DNA from 4 places in the Mailhella massiliensis genome. Region 2 is predicted to be linked to each of the others. Evidence: predicted binding sites of a transcription regulator. Region 2 holds the regulator's gene; each other region holds the start of a gene.
What was found. The regulator sigma-54, encoded in region 2, starts transcription at its own class of promoters, with help from an activator protein. The targets are predictions, from matches to a motif close to CTGGCACGGNNNNTGCTT.
Positions count from the first base shown of each region.

Region 1: a site for sigma-54 is predicted at 2,800-2,817, ahead of CZ345_RS12905 (glutamine synthetase III family protein). Genes of this name have one in related genera too.
Region 3: a site for sigma-54 is predicted at 3,054-3,071, ahead of hpsG ((2S)-3-sulfopropanediol dehydratase). Genes of this name have one in related genera too.
Region 4: a site for sigma-54 is predicted at 3,869-3,886, ahead of CZ345_RS15605 (glycyl radical protein). Genes of this name have one in related genera too.

Region 1 is NZ_LT706952.1:588,409-593,850, reverse strand. Features, by position in the region: gene CZ345_RS12910 (class II glutamine amidotransferase domain-containing protein) at 1-468, opposite strand, end outside; gene CZ345_RS12905 (glutamine synthetase III family protein) at 636-2,750, opposite strand; gene CZ345_RS12900 (hypothetical protein) at 3,521-3,847, shown strand; gene CZ345_RS12895 (GntR family transcriptional regulator) at 3,922-4,644, shown strand; gene CZ345_RS12890 (Bug family tripartite tricarboxylate transporter substrate binding protein) at 4,677-5,442, shown strand, end outside.
Region 2 is NZ_LT706952.1:190,107-195,548, reverse strand. Features, by position in the region: gene cdaA (diadenylate cyclase CdaA) at 1-171, shown strand, start outside; gene CZ345_RS10990 (CdaR family protein) at 155-1,408, shown strand; gene glmM (phosphoglucosamine mutase) at 1,423-2,775, shown strand; gene rpoN (RNA polymerase factor sigma-54) at 2,845-4,281, shown strand; gene CZ345_RS17575 (helix-turn-helix domain-containing protein) at 4,374-4,784, shown strand; gene CZ345_RS10970 (DUF262 domain-containing protein) at 4,932-5,442, shown strand, end outside.
Region 3 is NZ_LT706942.1:1,371-6,812, reverse strand. Features, by position in the region: gene ruvA (Holliday junction branch migration protein RuvA) at 1-531, opposite strand, end outside; gene CZ345_RS02500 (sigma-54-dependent Fis family transcriptional regulator) at 817-2,766, opposite strand; gene hpsG ((2S)-3-sulfopropanediol dehydratase) at 3,109-5,442, shown strand, end outside.
Region 4 is NZ_LT706952.1:1,179,286-1,184,727, reverse strand. Features, by position in the region: gene CZ345_RS15615 (APC family permease) at 106-1,608, opposite strand; gene CZ345_RS15610 (sigma-54 interaction domain-containing protein) at 2,228-3,703, opposite strand; gene CZ345_RS15605 (glycyl radical protein) at 3,947-5,442, shown strand, end outside.

The DNA.
Region 1 (5,442 bases), 400 kb from region 2:
GTCGCCTATTTCCTTGAGGGTGAGCACGTCAGGCCAGAAGGAATAGACGAAGCCGTCGTTTCTTTCTTCCAGCATGGAGCGCAGGGCGAGGCGCGTATCGAGCAGAAGGGCGGCCTTTTCCTCTTCGCTGCTGTAGCGGTAATAGGAAGGGTAGTCGTATACGCGGAAGATGTAGCGCTCCATGGGGCGTATGTTCAGGCCGGGCCTTGCGTCGTACTTGGGCGTCCAGCTGAAGAGCAGGGTGAAGTGATGCTCAGCCATGTAGTCGTCCACGGCGCGCATGCCTTCGCGCGTGCATGCGGCGGAAAGAAGGGGCTTGTCCTTCCATTCGCCGAACACCCCGGCCATGTCCTGCATGACCATGGCGTAACCGGAGTTGTCGTGTCCCTCCTGCTGGGGCAGCATGAGGGTGAGAGCCGTACCCGGCCCCACGGGGGTGATGCTTTTAATCGACCCTATTCTGCACATGGTGTATAGTCCTTGAAGGTTTCGCTTTCAGGTTCTTCCCGAAAGGGGCTTCGTCCCGCCCTGCCGGAACGATAACGGCCCGCGATGCGTATTTGTACCGCTCCCTGCGTGGGAGAGGGGCGAACCGGCGTGCGGCCCGCCCCCTCATGTTCCGGGGAGGGAATGTATCAATGCGTCCACATGAGCTCGGCGTAGCCGGGCATGGGGTAATCGGACGCGGACATGACGGATTCCAGCTTGTCGGCCAGGGCACGGCATGCGTTCATGGCCGGGAGCACCTCGTCGCGGGCGAAGCGGGCGCATTCTGCGGCGCCTTCCGCGGCGGCCAGAGCCATGCGCTTTTCGTCGAGCACGCGCAGGGCCAGCATGAGATCGCCGGTGAGGGAACAGAACATCTCGAGGTAGGAACCTTCCGCTTCGGGCACGCCGCCCGTAGCAGCGCGGGTGCGGTTCACCATTTCGGCGGCGGAGCTCTGCGCCTTCATGGCCGCGGGAAGAATGAGGGTGCGGCCGATGCGGCTTGCGGCGGCGGCTTCTATGCCTACGGTCTTGGCATAGTTCTCAAGCAGGATTTCCTGGCGGGAGAGGCATTCCTTTTCGGAGAGAATGCCCTGGCGGGAGAAGGTCTCGAGAACGTCGGCGTCGCTGTAGTGTTCAAGCGCTTCCACGGTGTTCGCATAGTTGGGCAGGCCGCGTCTTGCCGCTTCGAGGGGCCATTCGTCGGTGTAGCCGTTGCCGTTGAACACGATGGGCGCATGTTCGGTGAAGAGGTCGGTGAGCAGTTCCTGTACGGCGAGGTTGAGTTCCTTGCCCGAGGCCGTTTCCGCTTCCAGGCGGTCGGCAATGTCTTCAAGGGCGCAGGCCACGGCTGCGTTGATGGCGATGTTGGCCGGAGCGATGGACTGCGCGGAACCCACGGCCCGGAATTCGAACTTGTTGCCCGTGAAGGCGAAGGGACTCGTGCGGTTGCGGTCGGAATAGTCGCGGGGCAGGGGGGGCAGCACGTCCACGCCGATGTTCAGGGTGGGGCGCGCCTTGCGCGTGCAGGAACCGTTGCCCGTGAAGGAGTTCACCACTTCCGCGAGCTGATCGCCGAGGTACACGGAAATGATGGCGGGCGGGGCTTCGTTGGCGCCGAGGCGGTGATCGTTGCCCGCGCTCACGGTGCCGAGGCGCAGCACGGCGGCATGTTTGTGTACGGCGCGGAGCACGGCGGCGAGAAACACCAGAAACTGCGCGTTGTCCTGCGGGGTGTCGCCGGGCTTGAGCAGGTTGTTGCCTTCGGAATCGGCAAGAGACCAGTTGTTGTGCTTGCCCGAACCGTTCACGCCTTCAAAGGGCTTTTCGTGCAGCAGGCACATGAAGCCGTGGCGGGGCGCGATGTGGCGCATGAGGTTCATGACCAGCATGTTGTGGTCGGTGGCGATGTTCACCTGTTCATACATGGGCGCGAGTTCGAACTGCGCGGGGGCCACTTCGTTGTGTCTCGTCTGTGCCGGAATGCCCAGACGGTACAGCGTCTGTTCCAGATCTTCCATGAAGGCCAGCACACGGGCGGGAATGGCGCCGAAGTAGTGGTCCTCCATTTCCTGGCCCTTGGGCGTGGTGGCGCCGTACAGGGTGCGGCCGGTCATGATGAGGTCGGGCCTTTTCGCGGCAAGGGCCTTGTCCACAAGGAAGTATTCCTGTTCCGGGCCGGCCTGAGCCGTGACGTAGCGGGCCCTGTCGTTGCCGAACAGGCGCAGAATACGCAGAGCCTGACGCGACACGGCGGAAACGGAACGCAGGAGCGGTACCTTTCTGTCCAGCGCTTCGCCGGTGTAGGAATAGAACATGGTGGGAATGTGCAGGGTGCGGCCGATGAGAAAAACCGGGGAGGTGGGGTCCCACGCGGTGTAGCCCCTGGCTTCGAAGGTGGAACGCAGCCCGCCGGAGGGGAAGCTCGAGGCGTCCGGTTCACCGGAAAGCAGGGTCTTTCCCGAGAAGGAGGAAATCATCCTGCCGTCCACGCACTGGAGGAAGGCGTCGTGCTTTTCCGCGGTGAGGCCGGTCAGCGGGTGGAACCAGTGGGTGTAGTGCGTGGCGCCGCGGGCCACGGCCCAGTCCTTCATGGCATTGGCCACGGTTCCGGCAATGGCCGGATCGAGGCGGGTGCCGTTCAGCACCGTCTGTTCGAGGTTGGCGTACACGTCGTGGGGCAGATGCTGACGCATGGTGTCCAGTGTGAAGACGTCGCAGCCGAAATATTCTTCGTCATGCCTTGTCTCGGCGGGATTTGACATGTTTGTAACTCCTTTTGGAAGGGTCGCTTGCTTTTTCTGCCCGAGATAATAGCAAGAAGCGTGCCAAAGAAGAGTGGATTGTTATAATATATGGAAATTATAGGAATAAAAAATTTCCAAAAGGAAGGCTCGGAACAAAAGCGTTATCGTTTTCTACATAAAGGTAGAAAATAGGAGCGAGATTTTATGTACAAAAATGTTATATCCGAGTCGGGGCCATGCCATTAATGCTGCAGAATCAGCATGTTGCCGCAAAAAAAATAAAAATCTACCAAAATGTGGATTTTCCTCCGGCGAAGTTGCAGGCCCGGACGGGAGAAAAGAGGGCTTTTTTGGGGGGAGGCCGTTACCGGCGCAGAGCGGAACAGGCGGTGGGAATGCTGCCGCGGGGGAATGGGGGCAGCTCTCATGCCCTTGCGGAGGGCGGAACAGCGATTTTTTAGGGCAGAGAAGGCTTGCGGTACGTCATGGTGCCGAATATGGGCATTTTCTACATAAAGGTAGAAAATAGGAGGGCGCGGCACGCCGGACGCACGTTTTTGTCGTGCCCCGGTACATGGCCCGGAACAGAAGCGTAAGACCGTCCCTTGCCGGAGGGTCGCGGACCGCTTTCCGGGAGGGGGGCGAAGCTTCCGCCATGGTGCACGGCATTCGGCCTTTTCCGGCAAGGTTTTTACGGCGGAAATGGCCGGAATATCTGCGGGGAGGGGCTTCTTGAAGGGGCGGAATTTTTCCCCTATGATTCACACTGAACCATTCGGAGGTGAAGCATGAACATCCGTTGTCCGCAATGCGGAAGCTCCCGCGTGTTTAAAGATGACCGTTACCGCACGCTGGGTACGGCCGCCGGGGCCGCAGGCGGCGCAGCCGCCGGGCTTTCCGGCGTGGGCGTGGGAGCCGCGGCAGGCGCGGCCATAGGCTCCGTGGTGCCGGTGATAGGTTCCGTCATCGGGGCGCTCACCGGAGGGCTTCTCGGCGCGGTGACGGGCGGCGTTTCCGGCGCGGCCCTGGGCCACAAGGCGGGCCATGCCATGGACAACAGGCACGGCAGGCACCTCTACCGCTGCCGCAACTGCGGCAGGCTTTTCGCGGCATAAGTTTCAGGGCGGAAACAGGAAAGACATTGACAAGCGATGCCTTCACGCATAAAAACATAGAGGTCAGACGTCTGATGAGTAAAAAATCACCTTTGGCCCGCACGGTGGGAGAAGAACTTCTGAAGATCATGCGAGCGCTTCCCGAAGGCGCGCGCAGACTTCCCTCGGAAGAGGAACTGTGCGGTATGCTGGAAGTGAGCAGGGCGACGCTTCGGGAAGCGTTGAGCCTGCTCGACCGCGCCGGTTTCATCACCAAGCGGCACGGAGTGGGGAACATCGTCAACCCCAGCGTTCTCAGCGCCCCCATGCGTTTCGACGCGGAAGTCAATCTGCGCCGCATGCTGGAGAGCGGAGGCGGCAGGGCGGATACGATACGCCTTGCGCCGTGGCCGGAGCGGGAGGATATGTTCGGCGAAGCCGTATCCGCCCGGGTGACGACGCCGCGCCCCTGGATAGTTCAGCGCTCGGAGCATACGCTGAACGATGCCCCCGTCGTGCTCACCTTCAACATCTTTCCCGGAACGGGAAGGCTGCTGGATGAGGCGCAGGTTCAGGGGCTTTCCTACGGGGAGCTTGTCGGCGCGGTAACGGGGGAGGAGCTTTCACATACGGTCACTGCCTTTCATGCCTGCCCGGCATGGAGGGAAACGGTCGCCTTCTTCGGCATGAAGGAGGGGGAAGCCATGGTGTACTGGCATCAGCGCAGCTTCGGCCTGAAGGATGACCTGCTCTGTGAAAGCCTTGTGTTTTTCAATCCCGGACTGGTGACGCTTCATTCCTTCAACCGGTGGGAGTAGCCGGGGAGCGGGGCGTCATGCAAGGAGTGGATATGCTGAAGCGATGGATGGTATCTCTGGCCGTCGCGGCGAGTATGTTCCTGCCCGCCTTTTCCGGCGTGGCGGCGGAAACGTACCCCAAAGGCCCGGTAACGGTGTGGCATCCTTTCGAGCCTACGCCCTACGATGCCCTGAGCAAGGTGTACAACGACCAGATGGAAAAGATTCTGGGCGTGCCCTTCCTCTTTGAATACGGCATGATGGGCAAGGCGGCGAAAGTCGTGCTCGATACCGCGCCCGACGGTTCCAACGTTTTTTTCGCAGCCATGGGTCCCATGGTGCTCAAGCCCAACATGACGGCCCCGGTGTATGAACCCGGTGATTTCCGCTGCGTGGCCCGCGCCACGCTCCTGCCCATTCTCTTCGTGGCGCACAAGGAGGCGCCGTTCAAGACCTTCCGCGAGTTCGAAGCCTATGCCAGGGCCAACCCCGGCAAGGCGAGCATCGGCCTCACCAATGCCCCGAGCTCCCTCCAGGTGGGTATGACGCACTTCATCCGCGACCTCGCCAAGCTGGACGTGAAGCTTGTGGATCAGCCCGAGGGGCCCATCCGCGGCACCATCGACTGCCTCATCGGCTATACGGATGCGCTCATCAGCCATCCGCCGGACATCATGCGCTACATCAAGAGCGGCCACCTCATTCCGCTGGCCACCTTCAATGCCGAAAGGCTCGCCATGCTGCCCGATGTGCCCACGCTCCGCGAACTCGGCTATGACTTCGATCAGACGAGCTGGCGGCTTCTGGTGGTGAACAAGG
Region 2 (5,442 bases):
TTCGGCACCCGCCACAGGGCGGCCATAGGCATCACGGAAGTGAGCGACGCCATATCCATTGCGGTATCGGAAGAACGCGGAGAAGTGACGCTAGCCCAGGACGGCCACCTCTCCAACCCCCTGAACCAAGAACGCCTGGAACGGATACTGGCCAATGTCCTCAATCAGTAACAGCCGCATTCAGACCGTTCTTTTCGCGCTGCTTTCCCTGGTCATCGCCACGGGGCTGTGGTATCTCGTCGTGGGGCGCGACCATGTGGAAACGCAGGTCGAACTGCGTGTGGAATACCGGGGCCTGCCGGAAGGGCTCATCATACGCGAAGGCATGGTCAACCATATTTCCGTGCGCCTGCGCGGTTCCGCCGAGCTGCTGCGCAATCTGCACTCGCGCGATCTCGTCTATACGGTGGATCTTTCCGGCGTGCAGCGCGGGGCCACGGCCCTGCCCATGGCTGTGGATTCCATTCCCGACTTCAAGGCCTTTGAAATTCTCGAAATCATGCCGAGCCGCCTGGTTCTCGAGGCCGACGCCCTCACCGAACGCGTGGTGCCTCTGGAAAACAAGCTGCTCCCTCTGCCCGAGGATTCGCCCTACCTCATCTCCCACCCCATACTGGAACCTTCCTTCGTCACGGTGAAGGGGCCGGAAACCCAGGTCAATTCCCTGGACAGGCTCATCGTGGTCTACGACCCCACCAAGAACGCCAGCGAAGGCCCGCATGAAGCCAACGTGGCCATCGTGGCTCCGCCGCAGGTGGAAATCACCCCGCCCGTCACCACGCTGCGCTACTCGCTGGACATGAAGACCGAAAACGTGACGCTCACGCGCGACATTCTGCTCGACAGCGAAAACGCGATATACGAAGTGAGCCCGAACAAGGCCAGCGTGGAGATTTCCGTCCCCGAAGCTCTGGTGGAAGACAAGGACTACCTCGACGCGGTGCGCGTCATCGTGCGGGAGCCGGCCGCCTTCACGCCCGGCGACAGGGCCGAGATTCCGCCCATCGTCATGCTGCCTTCGGGCGCGGGGCTCGTGTCCATCGAGCCTTCCAGCGTGGTTCTTTCCCTGCGCGAGGAAGAAGGCGGCGCCGTGTGGGCGCCTGCGGAAAGCATTTTCTCCATGCCGAGTTCCAGCTTCGGCATGGGCCTGCCGAACCAGCGCGTCACCGGGGATTTCTCCCTGAACGACATTCCCCTGCCTGCGGACGTGCTCCAGCCCGGCGATCTCAAGGCCCCCACCATGATGTCCGGCGAAAAGCCCCGTGAGGAAAAGGCCTCCGGCGCGGCACAGAAGCCCGCGGCCGTCGCCGGGGCGGCAGCTCCCGCTCCCGCAGCTCAGAACCGGAACGGCGCAGCCCCGGAACAGGCGCAACAGAAAGCAGAAAGCGCCGATCAAGAACACAAGTAAGAACAGGAAGAGCCATGTCTGAACGTCTTTTCGGAACCGACGGCCTGCGCGGCCGTGTGAACACCTATCCCCTCACCGCAGAAATGGCGCTGCGCCTCGGCCTTGCCGCAGGCACGGTGTTCCGCTCCGACGAATGCCGCCGCAAGGTCATCATCGGCAAGGATACGCGCCTTTCCGGCTACATGTTCGAATCCGCCCTTACGGCGGGGCTCTGCGCCTCGGGCATGGACGTGTATCAGGTAGGCCCGCTTCCCACGCCCGCCATCGCCTTTCTCACCCGCAACATGCGGGCCGATTTCGGCGTGGTGATTTCCGCCTCGCACAATCCCTATCACGACAACGGCATCAAGTTCTTCGACCGCGAGGGCTTCAAGCTCCCCGACGAGGTGGAAGACCGCATGGCCGAGCTCATCCTCAACAAGGATTACGAGTGGGACTACCCCGCCTCCAACAAGGTGGGCCGCGCCTACCGCATTGTGGACGCCTCGGGCCGCTACATCGTGTACCTGAAGAGCAGCTTCCCCCAGCAGCTCACCCTGGACGGCCTGCGCGTGGTCATCGACTGCGCCAACGGCGCGAACTACAAGGTGGCTCCGCTGGCGCTCGAGGAGCTCGGCGCGGAGGTGTTCCGCCTCGGCACCTCGCCCGACGGGCTGAACATCAACTATCAGTGCGGCTCCCTGCACCCCGAAAACCTTCAGGCCAAGGTGCGCGAAGTGCGCGCCGACGTGGGCCTCGCCCTTGACGGCGACGCCGACCGCCTGCTCGTGGTGGACGAAAAGGGCCGCCTGCTCGACGGCGACCAGATCATGGCCATCTGCGCCGAAGACCTCATGAGAAAGGGCAAGCTGAACAACAACATCCTCGTGGGCACGGTGATGAGCAACATGGCTCTGGAAGTGTTCATGAAGGAACGCGGCGGCGAGCTTCTGCGCACCAAGGTGGGCGACCGCTACGTCATCGAGGCCATGCGCCGGCACAACGCCATGCTGGGCGGGGAACAGTCCGGCCACCTCATCTTCCGCGAATACGGCACCACCGGCGACGGGCTTCTGGCCGCGCTGCAGATTCTGCGCATCATGCGCGAATCGGGCCGCCGCCTCTCCGAACTTGCGGACAGGCTCAAGCTCTACCCCCAGAAGCTCATCAACGTGAAGATCACCCGCAAAACGCCCTTTGAGCAGTGCGAGAAGCTCATGGCCGCGCAGAAGGACATCGAGGAAAAGCTCGGTTCCCACGGCCGCGTGCTGCTGCGCTATTCCGGCACGGAAAACCTCTGCCGCGTCATGGTGGAAGGGGAAGACGAGGACTTCGTGCGCCGCGCGGCAAGGCAGCTTGCCGAAGTGGCGGGAGAAGAACTTCGCTGAAACGCCGGGCCTTCGCCCGCCTCCTTCGCGCCGGAAGAACCGGCACATCAGAAAACGCCAGGGGACATTATGGCTATCGAAATACGGCAACAGTTCAAGCTGAGCCAGCAGCTCCACATGACGCCCATGCTCAAGCAGGCCATTTCCCTGCTTCTGTTCTCCCGTCAGGAGCTTGTGGAAGCGGTGCAGCGCGAACTTCTGGAAAACCCTTTTCTTGAGGAGCGCGAGGCGGAAAGCGTCCCCGCGACTCCCGAGCCTGAAAGCGGCAGGAACGCTTCCGAACAGGACAGTCCCTGGCCGCAGGAGGAAGTGAACCGCAGCGCGGAATGGGAGGAATATCTCGGCGAATTCTCCAGCCAGTCGCGCATCGCCCAGCAGGAATACGAATCTGCGGAGGAAGACAATAATCCCCTGGAGGCCTGCCATTCCGCCGAACCCACGCTGGAGGCCCACCTCATGGCCCAGCTTCTGCTTTCCCCGCTGACCGAAAAGCAGAAGGCCATAGGCGAGTGCATCATCGGCAACCTCGACGAAACGGGCTACCTCACCGCCACCGATGAGGAAATCGCCGCTCTTGCCGGGGCGGACGCGGCGGAAATCGCGCCCGTGCTTTCCGTCATACAGAACTTCGACCCCGTGGGCGTGGCCGCGCGCACCCTTTCCGAATGTCTGCTCATTCAGATGCGAGCCGAACATTACGACCGCGACCCCATTCTCGTGAGCCTTGTGCGCGATCATCTCGAAGACCTGGAAAAGCAGCGCTACAAGCCCCTGCTGCGCCAGTTCCGCATCGACATGGAAACGCTCAAGGACTACATCTGCATCATCCAGAGTCTGGAACCGCGCCCGGGCGGGAGCCTCGGTTCGAGCACGCCCTGCTATGTGAGCCCCGACATTTTCGTGCGCAAGGTGAACGGCGAGTTCGTCATTCTCATGAACGACGAAGACCTGCCGCACCTTCAGCTTTCCCCCCTTTCCGAGGAGCTTTCCGGGCAGAACCGCTCCAGCGAGGAAAAGGACTACATGAACGACCGCCTGCGCTCCGCCGTGTGGATCATCCGTTCCCTCGAAGAGCGGCAGCGCACCCTGTATCAGGTGATGGAAAGCATCGTGAAGCATCAGCGAGACTTCTTCGAGCACGGCATCTACGGCCTGAAGCCCCTGGTGCTCAAGGACATCGCCGAAGACATAGGCCGCAGCGAATCGAGCATAAGCCGCATTACCACCAACAAGTACGTGGGCACGCCGCACGGAATCTTCGAGCTCAAATACTTCTTCAACAGCGCCCTTTCCTCCAGCGACGGCGGACAGGTGGGTTCGGAAAGCGTGAAGGCGCGCATCCGTTCCCTCATCGACAACGAAGATTCCGCCCACCCCCTTTCCGACGAGGAAATCAGCACGCGCCTCAACGACGGACTCGGCGTGAAGATAGCCCGCCGTACCGTGGCCAAGTACCGCGAGGAACTCGGCCTGCCCTCCTCCTCCCGCAGGAAAAAACACCTGTAGCACGCCGGTCTGCGCCTGCTCCCTCCGTCCGCGCGCAAAGATGCGCCCCTCTCCTCGTCCGGGCCTGCCCGGAGGGAAAGCAAACGCCCCTTCTGGAAACCCCGCTTCTGCGGGGTTTCTTTTTTCCTGCTTCCGGCGGCATTGCAGGGCAAGGGCCGCAGAGGGATACACGGCTCTGCTGCCGGAAAAGCCTTGAGGGAAAATTTTCCTGCACCTCCCCCGCCGCAGGATGCCGGAAAGACACCAAAAGCCACCTCCCGGCCCGCACCTCCCCCGCCGGGCCTTCCGAGTTCGCCGGGGCAGGAGTATCCGCTGCCGGGAAAACGCCGCACGGCATTTCCCAGGCGCAGATGGCCGACAGGCCGGGCATGCGCCGCACCTTACTTCGGCGCGCCCTGCGCGAACTCAGAAAGCGCGGCGTCATCCATACCCTGAACGAACGCCCGCTCGTCATTGCCGACATGGATGCGCTGCGCCGTCTGGCCGAAAACGGGCAGGCGTAGCCCGCCCGGCAGTTTTCCGCCCATACGGAGGGAGGGGCATTTCTCCCCCGTCCCGCTTGAAAGGCTCATGATGCGGCGTTACTCTTTCCCCGTGCCGCCTTTTTCCCGGGCGGCAGGCCGCAGCGAGTTTACCGAAGGAGCGCCCGCATGAATGAGGAAACTGCCGTCCGTTCTCTGGAAGATGCCCTGAAGAAAAAACACTTTGTCGTCAAAAGCTATCAGCGCGGCTACCGCTGGACGGAAAGGCAGGTGAGGGAACTTTGCGAAGACATCGCCACTTTTGCAGAGAAAAGGAAAAAGCCCGGCGAAGATTCCGCCTCCGACGGAGAGAGGGGCGACATCTATTTTCTGCAGCCCCTCATCGTCAGACGGGATGGGGAAGACTGGGAACTCATCGACGGACAGCAGAGACTCACCACCCTTTTTCTCATGGATGCCGTGCTTTGCCGCGCCCTGCAGAAAGAAAGCGCCCTTTCCTTCCACATCACCTATGAAAACCGGCCGCAAAGCGGCGAGTTTCTGAAGCGCCTTGCCGAAGACCCGGACCATGCCGACAGCCCGGAGGGAAAGGCGCAGGCCTCGAAAAACATTGATTTTCACTACATGGCGCAGGCAAGCTGCGTCGTACGGCATTACTTTCAGGAGCATACGCCGGACG
Region 3 (5,442 bases), on a different contig from region 2:
CAGGACCTCTTTAAGCACCCGCCCGGCCGTCTCCTCGTCATATCCCAGATTGGCAAGGCCGGTAAGCGCATCGCGATATACGGACGTCGCCTTCCCCGCCGGAGCGGACAGCGAAACAGGAGCGTCGCCCTTCAGCTTGTATTTCAATTCCAGAAAAATCTGCTGCGCGGTCTTCTTTCCTATGCCGGAAACGCGGGTCAGGGCGGAGGCGTCGTCGTCGGCCACGATGCGGCGCAGATCGTCCGGCCGGAATGTGGAAAGAATGGCAAGCGCCGTGCGCGCGCCCACGCGGTTGATGCCCGTGAGCAGGTTGAACGTCTGCCTTTCATCCCAGGAAGAAAAACCGAACAGCTCCTGCGCGTCTTCCCTGACAATGAAACTGGTGTAGAAGGCGCAGCTCATCCCCTGAGCTGGCAGCTCCGCCAGAGCATGTTCGGGCAGAAAAATCTCATAGCCGACGCCGCCGGCCGTCACCAGCACGCAACTGTTTTCGGTGCGTTCCAGCACGCGTCCTTCCACATAGGAAAGCATCCTTCCTCCTGCCCGCATTCAACCGTGCGGAATATATGCTTTTTATACAATCAGACAGACTACTTTATTATTCTGAAAATGTCCATGCTCCCCACCTCCTCATCGTGCGGGTTTTGCACACAACATACGGAGCTCGCACAGCCGCATCAACTTTCAAAGTTCGGCGTCCTTCTTATAAACAAAGTTCTAAAGCATGAATCAAAGGCTGACTGGAACTGACAAGGCATATTGATCACAAGAAAAAATGTACCGGGCCATATTTCTTTCGTCGCATACCATCTTCACTTATTCATTATCGTTATCATTATATGAAACACGCCGTATACTCAAGCCGTTCTTTTTCATTTTGTTATAAATCGTATTTCTTGAAATATTTAATATCGTAGCAACCTTATTAATATTACCGTTATATTTTTCCAACAGTCTGGTTATAATATTAAGTTCTATCTGTTCCAGCGTCATTCCAGAAAAACATTCCTCTTCATTACCGGAAAACTCCACTCCCACCTTTTTTTTCATTTCCGGGAAAAGTGCTTCAGGCAGTCGATCGACATACTGTTCTCCTTCTCCCAGTGTACATACCATTCGATCGATGATATTTTCCAGTTCCCTGACATTACCGGGATAATCATAGGCCATGAAGGCCTCCATCACCTGAGGCGAACAGGCGACACTTTTTCTTCCCGAGTGCTTGCATATCTTTGCCAGCAGCTCCTCCACCAGCAGCGGAATATCATTTTTCCGTTCCCGAAGAGGAGGAATTGACAGAGAAAGAACATTGATCCTGTAGAAAAGATCCTTACGAAATGCCCCCATGGCTACCTCATTATTCAAGTTCTTATTGGAGGCGGCAATAATGCGAACATCTATTTTCCGTGCATTGCCCTCACCTATTCTGGTTACCTGCTTTTCCTGAAGAATACGCAACAGCGTTACCTGAACATCGAAAGGCATTTCACTTATTTCATCAAGAAAAATGGTTCCCCCCTCTGCAAGCTCGAATTTCCCGGGCCGGCTCTTTCTGGCCCCGGTAAACGCGCCTTCGGCATAACCGAACAACTCGCTCTGAATCAGCATCTTGGGAATTGCCCCGCAGTTGATGGCAATAAACGGTTTGTTCTTTCTGGAGCTTCCGTTATGTATGGCCTGAGCAAAAAGTTCCTTTCCTGTACCGCTTTCTCCATAGATAAGCACATTGCTGTCATTGGATGAAGCTCTCCGCGCAAGCTGTATCGCATCGAGCATCGGTACAGAATTGCCGATAATATCCTCAAACGCGTAGGTAGCCGAATATCCAGACTGATATGCGGTTACCTTCCGTATCTGCGCCGCTTTTTGCAGGGTCACTACACAACTTTCTTCTTCCAGAGGAATGAGAGAGAGAATATAGTACTGTGCATTTCTATCCCGACCGATACGGATTTCTCTGTCCATGATTCTGCGGCCGGAAGAAGTCGAAGTCAGCACTTCCATGATTTCTGAAGGAATGACGGAACCGCTGTCGGCATTCAGCATTTTCCTGCACTTGGTATTGCATTGAAGTATGACACCAACTCTGTTGATGAGCATGACGCCGATATCAAGTATTTCGGAAAGTACGGTTCTTTCACTGAGCAGAGTATTCAAGCGTATCTGCTCGGAAATAGCATGTGCGAGAAGCTCTGTGATACCGCGCGTAAACAGAGAGTAGTTGGAAATTTCCTGCGTAACATTAAGTACGCCCAGCAGCCTGTTTTCCTGCGAAAGTATGGGGGAACACACAGCATAACGATTATACACCCGACGCAGCCAGTGTTCCGGCCCGAAAACCTCTTCTGTTTCATGACTTCGAAGACAAAGGGACACACCCGTCGTACCGGCATATTCTTCTGCGGCGCTGTTCCCTACGACATTATGAGGAACACGATTGAAATCAACATCATTCCCCATCCAGTGCAATACCGTTCCTTCTGAATTATAAAGAACAACCAGAGTATTATTTCTTTTAAAAGAACTGATAAATTTTTCCATTAAAGGAATGGAACAGGAAAGCAGACGACTGTTTTTCGACAGCAACCCTTCAATATCGCTGGTCCGACAGTTTCTGTCCGGATCTTTTTCCAAAGGAATACCAAGCTCCCTGCTTCGCTGCCAGGAAAGAAGGATTTCCTCCCGAATGATATCAGGATTAACGGCTTTTCCCTCAAAAAAATTCTGTTTTTCACGAAGAATACGTTCGTATTTTTCCTGAGACATGAGTACTCCGCTAAAATTTTGTGCAAATAAAAAGCCGAATATTTTCTCTGAAATTTTTTTTCAGAGAAAAAAATTCGAAAAACTTTTAATATCAAATAATAACAGGATATTTTATCCATAAAAAAAACTCACGCCTTCGTCAAGCAGCCATCTGTCTCCCCGCAAATGACTGCTTATTTTTTATATATGCTTATTTTTTTAGCGCTTATTTTTTTAACAATTCAGCATCATTTCTTGAGTATTATATTTTATTATACTGATTTTATTAATAAAATTGATAAATTTTTTTGGCATACTTCTTGCTAGAAAGAGAAGCATCTTTCTACGCCTAAGGAGTTGCTTATGAGCTGCTGTACCTGCTTATCTTCCCATGAAAAGACCCTGGAACTGATTAAGGAAGGCAAGGCCGACCCCAAGCGGGCCCTGCATCGTCGACTTTACGCGATGGCGGATAAATTCGTAGGAACGACGCCGTACATCGACATGGAGCGCGGCAGGCTGTTCACCGAATCCATGAAGGAAACGGAAGGGGAACATCTTACGCTCCGCTGGGCAAAGGCTCTCATGCACATCGCCAAGAACATCACCGTCTATGTCGACGACCTGCAGTTGATTGCAGGGCGCTGCGGTACGGACAAAGGGCGTTACGGTATCCTGTATCCCGAGCTGGACGGCGACTTTTTCGCGGATGTTCTGGAAACAGTGGCAGGTCGTAAGGACGTGGCCCTGCTTGTCTCCAAGGAAGATGTGGAAATGGCCAAGGCCGAAATAGCCCCGTACTGGACGGGCAAGACCTTGCACGAGGACATCGTGCGTCATCTTCCCGACTTCTGCAAGCGCCTGTCCTACAACGATCCTCTCGGACGCGATCCGCGCTTCATCGCCATTGAGTGTGCAACGCAGCGTGCGGGCACGAACTGGACGCCGGATTACGCAAAGGTACTCAACAAGGGGATGGCCTGGGTGAAGGCTCAGGCTCAGGCCAAAATCGATGCCCTGGATCCTACGGATATCGCCGCTTCCGTGGAAAAAAAGCCGTTCTATGAAGCCATCATCATTACGGCTGACGCCCTGATCCTGTGGGCCAGAAGACATGCCGTTCTGGCACGCGAAAAGGCGGCAAAGTGCACCGATCCCGTCAGGAAAGCGGAACTTCTGGTAATCGCAGAACACTGCGAATGGGTGCCGGAACATCCCGCACGTACCTTCCATGAAGCTCTGCAGTCCCAGTGGTTTCTTCAGGCTTTCTGCCGCTTGGAACATCGTGCGGGCGGTATCGTCACCAACGGCCGCATGGATCAGTATCTGTATCCCTTCTACAAGAAGGATATGGAAGAAGGTCGCCTTACCGAAGAGCAGGCTCTTGAACTGCTTGACTGCCTCTGGGGCGCCATCGCACAGTACATCGACGTTTCCATCACACCGGTTTCGGCAAAACTTCTCAATGGTTATGCATCCTGGGAAACCGTCACCGTCGGAGGCCAGGATCGCTCCGGCCATGATGCCACCAACGAACTGACCTATCTCATACTGAAATCCCGTCAGGATTGCCCGTTGCCCCATCCCGAGCTTTCAGCCCGTATCCACAGCTGTGCTCCAGAGCGTTATCTGCGTATGGTGGCGGAAACCATCAAGGTAGGCATGGGATTCCCCAAAGTCATCAACGACCACGAAATCATCAATCACTTCATGGCGCAGGGCGCGCCTCTCGCCGACTGCTTTGACTATATTCATTCCGGCTGTACAGAAGTGCGCCTGGGCAACCGCGACGTCAACACCACACCGACCACTCAGGTAAACTTCCCTGCCTTTGTGGAACTCACCCTCTATAACGGGCATATGCTCAAGCATGGGGATGAGCTGCTGACCTTCGCCTCGGGCGATCCCCGCAGCTTCGCCACCTGGGAAGAATTCTTCGATGCCTTTACAAGACAGCTCAAGTACGGCCTGAAAGTCGCATTCACCAACCAGTACATTATCCACCGGCTGCGTGCCCGGCACTTCGCCGGTCCCCTCGCCTCCGGTCTGCACGACCTGTGCTTTGAATACGCCATCGATCTGCACGACTACCGCCATGTTCCGGGCAGCATCGACAGCACCTATTTCAACTGCTTCGGATACGCCACCACCATCGACTCTCTGAGCGCCATCAAGAAGTTCGTCTACGACGAGAAAACCGTGAGCATGGATCTTCTGCTTACTGCTCTTCGTGCCAACTTCGAAGGCTATGAAGACCTTCGCCTGATGCTGAACAGCGCCCCCGCTTTCGGCAACAACGATCCTTATGCCGATGCCATCGGTCTTGAGCTGGACCGGATAAGCCAGCAGTTCTGCATAGACCACGAGTATTCCCTGGGACATCGCATGAGTTACCGCATGGTATCTGTTACCGGCAACGTCCCTCACGGTGCCGAAGTAAGCGCCATGCCCAACGGCAGAAAGGCTTACGAGCCTATCTCCGACAACTGCTCAGCGTCCCACGGTGTGGACACCGCAGGCCCCACTGCCGTGCTCCTGTCCAATCACAACACCAAGAACTTCGGCATGTCCCATTACGCCGCACGCCTGCTGAACCTCAAGCTTACGCCTGCATGCGTACGCGGTGAAGAGGGAACCAGAAACCTCATGTCCCTGCTGCGCGCTGTTGTGGATCTCAAACTGTGGCACGCTCAGTTC
Region 4 (5,442 bases), 990 kb from region 2:
GTACCGCGGAAGAATATGCTTTTCCATACGGAACCGGCCTTTCCCGGGCGCTCGGGAAAAGCCGGCGGAGGGGGGAAGCCCCGGCCCGGAGGCCGGGGAAGTGCGTCAGACCTGAAGCTGTTTTTCAGGGCTGTCGGCAGGGGAAGATTTATGGAACAGCACCGGAATGTCGGCCCCGCCGAGGATATTGCGGGAAAGTTCTTCCGTGGGGAGGGAACTCCACACCTTTTTGTTGGAGTAGTAGAAGATGAGGCCGAGTATCACCCACAGAGCCAGCACGCAGCGGGGCGCGAAGGAGATGTAGGCGGGGGAACCGGGGGTGAGCAGCAGCACCAGGGTGAGGATGGAGCAGATGGTACCCATGACGCAGCAGAACAGGCCGAGATTTCTGCCGGAGGCGTTGCCGCTGTTCAGGATGGCGCGGCGGGCGACGAGGCAGGTGAAGAGATAGCCTATGCCGGTGCCCACGGAGCTCATGTCCACGGTCCAGCCCACGGCGGAGCGGCCGGCAAAGGGCGTGAACAGGGCGAGAACGGCGGTGAAGAGAATGGCGTTGTAGGGGGTGTGATAGGTGGGGTGGATGCGGCCGAACCATTCGGGCAGGATGCGGCCGCGGCTCATGGCGAGAAGCAGGCGGCTTGCGGCGACGAAGAAGCCGTTGATGCCGGTGCACACCGCGCCGAACACGGCGCAGGCCAGGATGACGGAACCGAACTTGCCGAAAGCCAGCGTGGCCACATAGCCGGTGGCCCAGGCATGGCCGCCTGCGTTGCGCATTTCTTCCATCTTGGCAAGCAGTTCGGGGTAGGGGATGGCGATGGCCACGCCCAGCATGACCATGGCGTAGAGCATCATGCCCACGAAGATGGAAACGACCATGATGTTGCGGCAGCGGCCGGGATCGAAGGCGAATTCCTCGGAAGCCTGCGGCACGGTGTCGAATCCCACGAAGAGGAAGGGGGAAAGGGCGAATATGCTGAGTATGCAGGCGGCCTGCGACTTGTTTTCCGCAAAGAGGGGCACGAGGTTGCCGATGTCTGCGGTTTCCAGGGTGTTGGCGCCGAAGAAGAAGGCCACGATGCCGAAGGTGAGCATGAAGGCAAGGATGAGCTGCAGCTTGCCCGCCATGCCTACGCTGCGGTAGTTGAGCAGGCCGAAAACAATGGTGCCTGCCGTCATGAGCAGCACTTCGCCCATGTAGACCTTCCAGCCGGCGATGGTGTAAAGCTCGCCGAACTCAAACACGCCGGGGAAAAGGAAGCGGAAGATAAGCGAGAGCGCCGCAATGTCGATCATGACGATGGCGACATAGCCGATGACCAGCGCCCAGCCGCAGATGAAGGATGCCGTGGGGCCGAAACCTATGTAGGCATAGGTGAAGGCTCCGCCCGCCACGGGGGCGTATTTGACCATGTAGCTGTAGCATACTCCCACAAAGGAAATGAGGATGGCTCCGGCAAGGAAGCCGAGCAGCGTGCCGAGGGGACCGGCCGAAGGAAGAAAGAGGTCGCCCGGAAGAACGAAGCAGCCCCAACCGACGATGGAACCCAGCGCGAGAGCGCAGACCTGCATGGGGGACAGGGATTTCTGGAGTTTCGCTTCTGACATGATATTGCCCTTGAATGAAAGGTGGGAACAGAATGTTCAGGCATGGGAAATTCTGTTCGGATACTCCCCGGGGGAGCGGACATTGAGGACGGACAAGCAAGCGGCCTTCTTTGCGATGGCCAGAACGGAAAATGTGATTTGCGGAACATGAAAAAGCAAAAAACATGCCAAAACTCCATCAGAGAGGAAAATTTTGCATAACATATTGAAAAATAACTGATTAAAACGAAAAAGAAGAAAATGCTCCCGGAGGGGAGCGGAAAAAAACTGCGAAAAAATAAAGAAATTTTTCTTTTTTGAAAGAATATTGTGAAAAGTATGGCTAAAGGAAAGCGGATTTTTTCGTTAAGTTTCACAGCAATACAACAAATCCGCCTTTTTTGTTAAAAAATACTCAAAATGATGCGTATGCTTCATGCGGGGAAGTCCGGCGCGGCGTGCGCCCGGGGCTTTTTCGCTGCAGGGAGGAGGCTCTCGCTAGGCGGCCTTTTGCCTCATCGTTGTTGCGGACGGCATGATGACGGAAAAGCCGCTGTGTCTGAGGAGGAAAGGCCGGGATATGCGCAGCCCTGCGCCGCACGGCTGCGCGGGGATACCGTGCGCTTTTTTCGGGAGACGGCTAATAATCTTCTTCGCCGATGCCGAGCTGCTTCATCTTGTAGCGAAGACCCGGGCCTGTGAGTTCCATGATGCGGGCGGCTCTGGAGACGTTGCCCCCGGTCACGCGCAGTACGTTGCGGATGCAGCGCGCTTCGAAGGCGTTGAGCTTTTCCTTGAGGGGAATGACGCTGCTTCGTTTGACGTCGCGGTAATCATCCGGGAAGGGGAGAGCTTCCTGACGGGGGGAGGGCGGAGTCGAGGCCGCGCTGCGGCCGCCGAAGCAGGCGTCGCGGAAGTGGCGGGGCAGGCAGTCTTCGTCGATGACGCTGCGGTCGCCGAGAAGCGCGAGGGAACCTTCCATGACATGCTGAAGTTCCCGTATGTTGCCGGGCCAGGAGTATTCCCAGAACAGCTTCATGACCGAATCGGAAACGCGTACGTCCTCCGCCGCATTTTCCGGGCGCTGCAGGAAGGTGGAGACCAGAAGCGGAATGTCTTCCCGCCTGTCCCGCAGGGGCGGCACGCAGATGCCCACCACGGCCAGACGGTAGTAGAGGTCGTTGCGCAGAATGCCCTTTTCCACGGCGGAAAGCGGCGGCTCGTTCAGAATGCTGACGACGCGCACATCCACATCCTTTTCCACATGCGCGCCGAGTCTGCGTATCTTTTTTTCCTGAAGCACGCGCAGAAGCTTGGCCTGAAGTCCTAGGGGCATGGAATTGAGTTCGTCGAGCAGCAGCGTGCCGCCGTCGGCCTTTTCAAAGAGCCCGGGCTTGTCCGCCGCATCGGTGTACGCGCCTTTCGAGGTGCCGAACAATATGCCTTCCAGCAGATTTTCCGGGATGGCCGCACAGTTGACGGCGATGAAGGGCCGCTGCCGCCTGGGGCTTGCGGCGTGCAGGGCCTGGGCGAAGAGTTCCTTGCCCGTGCCGTTTTCTCCCCAGATCATGACGGGTACGGAGCTTTGCGCGGCCACCTTCGCATCGCCGAGTGCGCCCCGCAGGGCCGGGTCGTGACCGATGATGCTGTCAAAGGTGTACCTTGTGTCGCCGCCGCAGGGCGCGGGCGGACGTGTGAGTGCCTTCGTCTCACCGGTGAGCAGCGCGCTGTCCACCCAGATGGTGAAGGCAAGCACGCCGTCCCTGCGCCCCCTGTCGAAGAGCGGGTAAAAATCCGTTACCGAGGAGAAGAGGGAATTGTTGACGGTTTTGTACCAGTAGGCCTTTCTTAAAAGAGGCTCTCCCCGGCGCAGGCATTCCATGGTGGGAATGCAGGCCATTCCGTTGGGAACATACAGTTCCGTGATGTGCTTGCCCACCACCTGGGATTCGGTAAAGCCGTCCACCCGCTGCTGGATTTCGTTCATGTAGACGCAGGTGCCCGTGGCGCCCACCACGGCCACTCCTATGCTCATGTGGTCCCAAATGGCCGTCATGGCGGGAGACATGACGGCAGACATGCTGACGTTGCGGAAGGTGTCCGGGCCGATGAACATGGAGATTCCTTGTGGGCTGATGTGATAAAATTTTCCCATGTATAAAAAAATTCTTTTTAAAAAGAAAGTTTTTTTATGCTCCTTAAAAAATTTTCCCGACTGTTTTGGAAATATAAAATAAAATAAATCATAATATTTCAATATGTTAATTGAAAAGCTCGGCGTTTGGCACGCTTTGTGCATTATCTCCGGCACAAGCAAGCGACTTTCCCGGCCTTTAACATTTCCGACAGGAGAAAACCCATGTCCGTCATAGACTTCGATTCCTCCGCCCCCGTGGAAGGGCAGGGCTACGCCATCAACTGGGACACCGCCGAACAGCGTATCACGGAACTGAAGGATTACCTCATGACCGCTCCCCAGGTCATGGACCCGGAAAGGCTCCGCTGCCTTCTGGACGTGTATGAGGAGTTCGCCGGGGAATCCACCCTGTACATCCGCGCCAAGCTTTTCGAGCGCGTGCTTCTCACCAAGAAGATTTTCCTCGACGGCAACCCCATCGTCGGCACGCTTACGGGCATACGCTGCGGCGTGAACCCCTATCCCGAATGGAATGTTTCGTGGATCAAGGATGAAATGCAGCTCGCCAAGATGACCTCCCTCGGGGAAATGAAGATTCCCAAGGAAACGGAAGAGCTGCTGGAAAAGGTGTACAGGAAGTGGAAGAACCGTACCTGCATCGCCCTGAACAACAGGATGTACAAGGACAAGTACGGAGTGAACCCCGCGCAGTACTCCAGGGCCGGCATGTATTACGATAACGTGAGCGTGGCTTCCGGTTCCGGTATTGCCGACTATCCCAAGGCGCTCAACAAGGGTCTGCGCTGGGTGCTCGACGATCTGAAGGAACGCCTGCGCGCCTGCCCCACCACGCTGGACAACAAGGAAAAGCATGACCTTTACCGCGCCATGATCGTGGCCGTGGAGGCCGTCATCGCCCATTCCCACCGCTATGCCGAGCTTGCGGAAAAAACGGCCGAGGCCGAAACCGACCCGAAGAACAGGGCCGAACTTCTGGAAATCGCGGAAATCTGCCGCCGCGTGCCCGAATACCCCGCCCGCAACTTCCGCGAAGCCATACAGTCCTTCTGGTTCGTGCATCTGGCCATTGAAGTGGAACAGATGGCATGCGCCACTTCTCCGGGCCGTTACGGCCAGTACATGTATCCCTTCTATAAGAAGGATATCGAAGAAGGCAGACTCACGCAGGAGCAGGTCATCACCCTGCTCAAGTTCCAGTGGATCAAGCACATGGAACTCGGCGAATACCAGGGCGGCTCCTATGCCAAGACGTTGTCCGGCCATACCGGCCAGACCATCACCATCGGCGGTGTGGATGCCGACGGCCGCGACGCCAGCACCGAGCTTGAAGAGCTGCTTTTGGAAACTCAGATCCGCATGCGCGGCATTCAGCCTACGCTGACGCTGCTCTACCATCCCAAGCTCAAGCCTTCCTACATGAACAAGGTGGTGGACTGCATCCGCGGCGGCTCCGGCCAGCCGCAGATCCTCAACAACACCGTGGTCATCGAGCGCAACCTCGCCCGTTTCGCGCAGTACAGGGACGGCATTACGCTGGAAGACGCCCGCAACTGCGGCAACTACGGCTGCGTGTCCACCGGCATCTGCGGCAAGGGCAGCTTCATTACGCAGGAAGACCAGCCCTGCCTGGCCAAGGTGGTGGAACTTCTGCTCAACAACGGCAAGGACCCCGGCACGAAGAAGGTGGTGGGCGTGGA